Regions from separate parts of the Anaerostipes sp. PC18 genome, predicted to be linked through region 2. Evidence: riboswitches for the same ligand, from Rfam matches in the RefSeq annotation. Region 2 holds a riboswitch; the other holds the start of a gene.
What was found. Region 2 has a riboswitch for ZMP and ZTP ahead of pflA (pyruvate formate-lyase-activating protein). Riboswitches for the same ligand answer to the same signal wherever they lie in the genome.

Region 1: another riboswitch for ZMP and ZTP. It lies ahead of P8F77_RS13665 (IMP cyclohydrolase); the one in region 2 lies ahead of pflA (pyruvate formate-lyase-activating protein).

What each region holds. Positions count from the first base shown of each region.
Region 1 is NZ_CP121164.1:2,511,808-2,515,759, reverse strand. It holds gene P8F77_RS13675 (glycoside hydrolase family 25 protein) at 57-1,388, shown strand; gene P8F77_RS13670 (methylglyoxal synthase) at 1,470-1,829, shown strand; ZMP/ZTP riboswitch at 1,887-1,966, shown strand; gene P8F77_RS13665 (IMP cyclohydrolase) at 2,083-2,796, shown strand; gene P8F77_RS13660 (phosphoribosylaminoimidazolecarboxamide formyltransferase) at 2,806-3,952, shown strand, end outside.
Region 2 is NZ_CP121164.1:3,159,144-3,163,095, forward strand. It holds gene P8F77_RS17010 (class I SAM-dependent methyltransferase) at 1-396, shown strand, start outside; gene spoIIR (stage II sporulation protein R) at 1,261-1,863, opposite strand; ZMP/ZTP riboswitch at 2,031-2,115, shown strand; gene pflA (pyruvate formate-lyase-activating protein) at 2,374-3,099, shown strand; gene pflB (formate C-acetyltransferase) at 3,093-3,952, shown strand, end outside.

The sequences.
Region 1 (3,952 bases), 650 kb from region 2:
ACAAATGTAGGATTATTGAAAGGGGCAAATGATGAAGAAAAGTTTTTGCGGTGTTTATGGCTGTCAGTTTGATGTCGGCCACACTGCAGGTATTCGTAAATGGTAATCAGTCAGAAACTAAGCAGAAGAAGGAACAAGGAGAAGAGAACAGCTGGCGTTATAAAAACGGTATACCGATATATTCCGGACAGTCTTTCAGCAGATCTTCAAAAACATATTCAAATGCCTGGAATAAAGTCAACGGCATGTTTGTCAATGATCTGGGAAATCCGATTCCGGGAGCAGTGAAGAAGGGGATAGATGTCAGTCAATATCAGGGGACGATTGACTGGGAGAGGGTGAAAGCATCAGGTATTGATTTTGCTATTATCCGGTGTGGCTACGGAATGAATCAAACAGACCAAGACGATAATCAATGGCTGCGGAATGTATCAGAATGTGAGCGTCTGGGTATCCCCTATGGAGTTTACCTTTATTCCTATGCAAATACAGTAGAAAAGGCCAGAAGTGAGGCAGATCATGTAATTCGTCTGATTGAGGATAGAAAATTATCATATCCTGTTTATTACGATTTGGAGGAGGATTCTTTATCAAAGCTTTCAAATTCCAAATTGGCACAGATTACAGAGACTTTCACCGGAAGATTGAAGGCGAGCGGTTATAGCAATGTAGGGATATATGCAAATAAAAGTTGGTTTGAAAAGAAATTGACAGACAAGATATTTCAAAAGTATCCCAGATGGATTGCACAATATAATAGTTTATGTACTTATTCCGGAAGCTATGTTATGTGGCAGTGTACGAATAAAGGTACGGTAAATGGCATTAACGGAAATGTGGATATAAACTTCCTGATCAGCAGTATTCCGGCAAAGAGTATTAAACTGAGCAAAAAGTCTCTGTCGCTGAAGAAAGGTTCGTCCTGTATACTGAAAAGTTACATAGAACCTGAGAACTCATATCCGGCAGTTAAGTGGTCCAGTTCCAGTTCGTCTGTGGCATCCGTCAGTTCGTCAGGCAAAGTGACGGTCAAAAGGGTAGGGACAGCGGTTATCTCCGGAAGAACAGGAAACGGAAAAAAGGCTTCCTGCAAAATTACGGTGATCCCAAAGACGAATAAAATAAAGAAACTGAAAAAGAGCGGATCAAAGGGGATTAAAATAATATGGTCAAAAATTTCCGGTGTGTCCAAATATCAGATTTATATGTCCGGGAAAAAGTCCTCCGGATTTAAAAGAATTGCAACCGTATCTGCAAAAAAAGTATCTTATACAAAAGGCAAGCTAAAAAAGAAGAAAAGATATTATTTTAAAATCAGATCGTATCAGACCATAAAGAAAAAGAAAATTTACAGTAAATTTTCCAAAGTAAAATCTCTCAAACGGTGATCTAAAGATATTCCTCTTGTAAAAATGGCTGCTTTAGTGTAGATTAGCCTTACAGTCATTAAACATCAGGAGGATAAAGATATGATAATTGCATTGATCGCACATGACAAGAAAAAAGACGAGATGGTGGAATTTGCAAAGAAGTATAAAGAGACATTAGCAAAATATGACTTGGTCGCAACCGGCACAACCGGAAAACGGGTAGAGGAAGCCACAGGACTTCCGGTGAAGAAATATCTTTCAGGACCGTACGGCGGAGACCAGCAGCTGGGAGGCAGGATTGCAGAGGGAAAGATCGGACTGGTCGTTTTTTTCCGGGACCCACTGACCGCACAGCCTCATGAGCCTGACGTGTCTGCACTGCTTCGTGTCTGTGATGTGCACAAGGTACCGGCAGTCACCAATACTGCGGCTGCAGAACTGATGATTCAGATGTTTTAGCTGTCAGGACTGAGTATTTTGACTTGAAAAATGACAGATCATAGTGTATATTTATTTTGAAAGCTGTGCGACTGGCGGATAGTGGAGAAACCACGGGGAGCACGGCAGCAGAAATGCCGGCCGCCTGGGCAACTTTTATTCAGTATGCCCAGGCGGCCTCTTTTATTACATTGAAAAGGTCTGCGAACCTTTCGTATGGAATAAAAACCTCTCCGCAAAGCTGCACACAGATACAAAAGGAGGATGCAAGGCAATGAAGATGTTGTCATTAGAAAACGAGTTAAAAGGGAATTCATATCCTGGAAGAGGAATTGTGATCGGAAAATCACCAAACGGGGCCTATGCAGTGACTGCATATTTTATCATGGGAAGAAGCGGGAACAGCAGAAACCGTGTGTTTATCGAGGATGGAAAAGGCATCCGGACACAGGCTTTTGATCCATCAAAACTGAGTGACCCGAGCCTTATCATCTATGCTCCGGTTAAGGTACTTGGAAATAAGACGATAGTGACCAACGGAGACCAGACGGATACAATCTACGAACTCATGGATAAACAGCAGACATTTGAACAGGCATTGAGGACGAGAGAGTTTGAGCCGGATGCACCGAATTATACTCCGCGTATTTCAGGCATTATGCATGTGGAAAACGGAACCTACAACTATGCAATGTCTATTTTAAAGAGTAATAACGGCAATCCGGATGCATGCAACCGCTATACATTTGCCTATGAGAATCCGGTAAGCGGAGAGGGACATTTTATCCACACCTATATGCAGGACGGAGATCCGCTTCCAAGTTTTGAGGGAGAGCCTAAATTAATCGTTTTAGACGATGATATTGATGCGTTTACAAACCGTGTATGGGAAAGTCTGAATGAGGACAACAAAGTATCTCTGTTTGTGCGTTATATCGATATCAAAACAGGAGAATATGAAACAAGGATCGTGAACAAGAATCAATAGGAGGAGACCATGAAGGAATTAGAGTTAAAATACGGATGCAATCCAAACCAGAAGCCGTCAAGAATTTACATGGAAGACGGTGAACTGCCGATCAAAGTGTTAAGCGGTAAACCGGGATATATTAATTTCCTTGATGCATTAAACGGCTGGCAGCTGGTGAAGGAACTGAAAAAGGCGACCGGTCTTCCGGCGGCAGCTTCCTTTAAACACGTTTCTCCCGCTGGCGCGGCGGTAGGTCTTCCGATGACCGATGTGGAAAAGAAGATTTACTGGGTAGATGACATGGATATGGAATTTACTCCTCTTGCCAATGCGTATGCCAGGGCGAGAGGTGCCGACCGCATGTCTTCTTTTGGAGATTTCATTTCACTTTCCGATGTGTGTGATGCGGCAACGGCCAAGATTATAAAAAGAGAGGTGTCTGACGGAGTGATTGCTCCGGGATACGACGCAGACGCACTTGAAATTTTAAAAGAAAAGAAAAAGGGAAACTACAATGTGATCGAGATCGATCCGGATTATGTGCCGGCTCCGGTAGAGCGCAAAGAAGTGTTTGGTGTTACCTTTGAACAGGGCAGAAATGAACTGAACATTGATAAGGATTTCTTTAACGATATCGTGACGGAGAATAAGGAACTGCCTGATTCTGCCAAAATCGATCTGGCGATTGCAATGATTACATTAAAGTATACCCAGTCTAATTCAGTATGCTACGCAAAGGACGGACAGGCGATCGGCATCGGTGCGGGACAGCAGTCCAGAATTCACTGTACCCGTCTGGCAGGACAGAAAGCCGACAACTGGTATCTGCGCCAGGCTCCGAAAGTCATGGGACTTGAGTTCGTGGACGGCATCCGCCGTGCGGACCGTGACAATGCCATTGACCTGTATATCGGGGACGACTATATGGATGTTCTGGCCGACGGAGCATGGGAAACTATTTTTAAAGTAAAACCGGAAGTGTTCACAAGAGAAGAAAAGCGTGAATGGCTGGATCAGATGACGGGTGTGGCACTTGGATCAGATGCATTTTTCCCGTTTGGCGATAATATCGAACGGGCACACAAAAGCGGCGTTTCTTATGTGGCTGAGCCGGGTGGCTCTATCAGAGACGACCATGTCATTGCAACATGCAATAAATATAATATGGTGATGT
Region 2 (3,952 bases):
TCCGGAGAGATGATCCGCAGGGCCAGTGAAGATTATCCCGACCTGCATTTCCAGGTAGGCAGCAGCGATGACCTGGATTTTGAGGACAATACATTTCGCATCATAACTGTGTGCAGCGCATTCCATCACTTCCCCGACCAGGCGGAGTTCATTCAGAAAGCGGCCGATCTCCTGACTCCTGGCGGAAGGCTTTACATCGGTGTCGTTGCATTCCCGGAGGTAATAAGAATCACCGGCAACGTGGCGGACAGGCTTCTTCCTTCCTGTAAGGTGAAACGGCCGTCCACTCATGAAATTCTTGGCATGTTCAAGGCAGCGGGACTCACAAAGTTTCGTGTACATAAGCTGAAAAAACTGCTGTTGATCTCTGCAAAGAAACCTTTGCCTGAGGATTAAGCAGTCCAAACATACATACCGCAAGACACGCTTTAGCGGCGTGTCTTTTTCATCAGCTGAATCGTCCATGATTTTCTGTCTACATGAGCATTGCCTGGAAGATCAGGATCATAGTGATGCCAAGTGAAATCAGCAGGACTGAACGGTAAAAATCCTTCATTTCTTTTAGTTTATCTTTTTTTATTTTTTTCTTCATTTGTAGATTCTCCTTACATCCGTATTTAATAATTAGACGTTTTGGGCAGCATAAAAGTTGTGCCTGTTTCATCATTTGTTTTTATGGTTCCCAGATAGTGCACTCTTTATGTTTTTTGCTTTCTCACAGAGAAAGGACAAAGTGGGCAAGCCCACACCTCATCTCCCCAGCCCCTCACTCTTTGAGGGGCTTGACAACTTTGCGTGCCAGATGCAATTTGCCGCAGGCAAATAATTTCCTTACGCATCTGTGCACAACCCGCGGAGCGTTTTTATTTCATAGGGAAGGTCATAGAACTTTCCTATGAAATGAAATAAAAGAGGAAAGTTTACAGAATACACCTGTAAAATTCCCTCTTTGTATTTTGATATGTAATCGTCTGCAGTTACCGGAGGAGCAGCAGGAAGGCCAAAAGCATCAGAATCCCTGCTGTTATGAGCAGCAGAGACCTATAAAAATAATTGATCTACCATACCGTATGCCTCTTTGAAATCTTTTTCATCCATACCATCTCCTTCACTTTCTGCCCCTCTCAGCCGTGTTGGAAATAAAATGTATTGTTATAAATTTTTAAAACCTTTGTAACTTTATTATACCTATTTTTACAACAAATATCAACGAAAAAAGTAGTTAACTTTTTATATGTTTATTTAGTAAATATTACCTCTCTACTCCAGCCATTTCAAAAACCAGGGCAGCTTCTCTTTCTTCCTTTCCAGCTTTTTCACTCCTTTTTTTCCTACCTGCTGCTCCAGTTTTTTTCTGGTATTTTCGTCTTTTGCCGCTTCACTCTCTTTGGTAATGCAAAGGTCCGGAAACATGACACACCACCAATTATGTCCACTGGCATTTCCGAGATCAATTCTCAGTGCATCGTAGGTTCCCTCGGGAAATACGTAGCTGCCATAGTCTTTTTCGGGAAACTTCTCTCTGGTCAGATAGACTTTGACCGGAAGATCCCTTCCCCTCTTTTGCAGCGTGGCCTTTGCCACTTTGGCAATATCCTTTTTCCGGCTGTCAAGGATTCTCTTTGCATCTTCTTTTGTTTTGGCCTGCTCCATACAGGGCTTCAGATATGCCACTACCTGATCCCTGACCAGGAGTTTCTCTGCCTGGTCTTTCCTGCTGTTACTATTTGCCCGTATATGGAACCGCACGACTCCCTGTTTTATTTTCTGATCCGCTTTGTCGTCTTCCTCTTTTGCCCAGACCACAGAGAAGATCACTGCGGCGGCAAGGAAAAACATCCAAATGTTTGATTTCTTCTTCATACTATGAACATGCCCGGATTTTCTGAATTTTAAACATGAAAACTTTTATCAGATACCCGGTAGACAGGCAGAAGCATCCAGGTTATGATGGAGCCGGCTAAAAATTTTACATTAAATATTTCGATTCCGGGGTTGACATTCCGGTGCCAGGTATAGTATTTTAAAGACATAAGTCATATGACTGACGGACAAGTGGAGTTTACCACAGGAAGTATGACAATGAATTTTTAGCCGACCGTCTGGGCACTCTGCCTGGACGTGCGGCTTTTTTTATTTCACAGGAAAGTTCTACGACCTTCCCCATGAAATAAAAACGCTCCGCGGGTTGTGCACAGATGCGTAAGGAAATTATTTGCTTTTGGCAAATCGCATCTGGCACGCAAAGTTGTCAAGCCCCTCAAAGAGTGGGGTGTTGGGAAGATGAGGTGTGGGCTTGCCTACTTTGTCCTTCCATAAACCGCTTATACTCGTATCCCAGGCAGCCAATCAACATTTTTACAGGAGGTTCCTATGATTGTTGGACACATCCATTCCATGGAATCCATGGGATTAGTGGACGGCCCGGGCATCCGCAGCGTAGTCTTTTTCCAGGGCTGTGCCCTTCGGTGTAAGTTCTGCCATAACCCCGACACCTGGGAGTTTCAGGGCGGTGAAGAGATAACTCCGGAGGCACTGGTGAAAAAGATTTCCCGCTTTAAGCCGTACTTTAAACAGAACGGCGGAGTGACCTTTTCGGGCGGAGAGCCGCTGATGCAGCCGGAGTTTTTGCTTAAGACCCTGAAACTCTGCAGACAGGAAGGTATCCATACGTGCATTGACACCGCAGGCTTCGGACAGGGAGATTATGATGAGATCCTCTCTTACACGAATCTGGTACTTTTAGACCTCAAAGAAATAACCGAACTGGCTTACGAGTCTATGACAGGAAGACCGATGGAGCGGTTCAACGAATTTCTAAAGGCATTGGAACAAAACAGCACGAAACTATGGATTCGCCATGTCGTAGTTCCGGGACTTACAGACAGCGAAGAGCACATGCAGGAATTAAAGGAATACATAGACCGCATACCAAACGTAGAAAAGGTAGAGCTTCTTCCCTATCATCTGCTCGGTGCCAACAAATATGAGGTAATGAATCTTTCTTACCCACTCAAAGGAGTTCCGGCAATGGACAAGGAACGTACCAAACAACTTCAAAAAACCTATTTTGATCAATACGGAGGAAAACAATGTTAAAAGAATGGAATGGCTTTAAAGATGGAAAATGGACAAAGGAAACCAACGTAAGGGACTTTATACAGAAAAATTATACGTTATATGAGGGCGATGACTCTTTCCTGGCAGGTGTTTCAGAAAAAACGGAAAAAGTGTGGAACAAATGCGAAGAACTGCTTTCCGAAGAAACAAAAAAAGGCGGAGTTTTAGATGTAGAAACTGACATCATCTCCGGCATCACAAACTTCGCTCCCGGATATATCGACAAAGAAAATGAAGTCATCGTCGGTCTTCAGACAGATGCTCCGTTAAAACGTATCGTAAACTTATACGGCGGAAAGAGAATGGCCCATTCTTCTCTGGAGCAGTACGGATACAAGCTGAATCCGGAAATTGACCGTCACTTCAATGAATACCGCAAGACACACAACGAAGGTGTCTTTGACGCTTATCCGCAGCGCACAAGACTTGCAAGGACTGCCGGTCTTTTGACAGGGCTTCCGGATGCATACGGACGAGGACGTGTAATCGGAGACTACCGCCGTGCCGCCCTCTATGGAATTGATTATCTCGTTGAAGAAAAGAAACGTGATCTGGATGCCTTAGACGGACCGATGAGCGAAGACCGCATCCGTGCAAGAGAGGAAGTATCCGAGCAGATCCGTGCTTTAGGAGCGATCAAAGAAATGGCTGCTTCCTACGGAGTGGATATCTCTAAACCCGCATCCAACGCCAAAGAGGCTGTTCAGGCCGTATATATGGCTTATCTTGCCGGTGTAAAAGAAAACAACGGTGCGGCTACATCCCTCGGACGTACTTCCACTTTCCTTGATATTTATATTCAGCGCGACCTGGAAAACGGCGTTCTGACGGA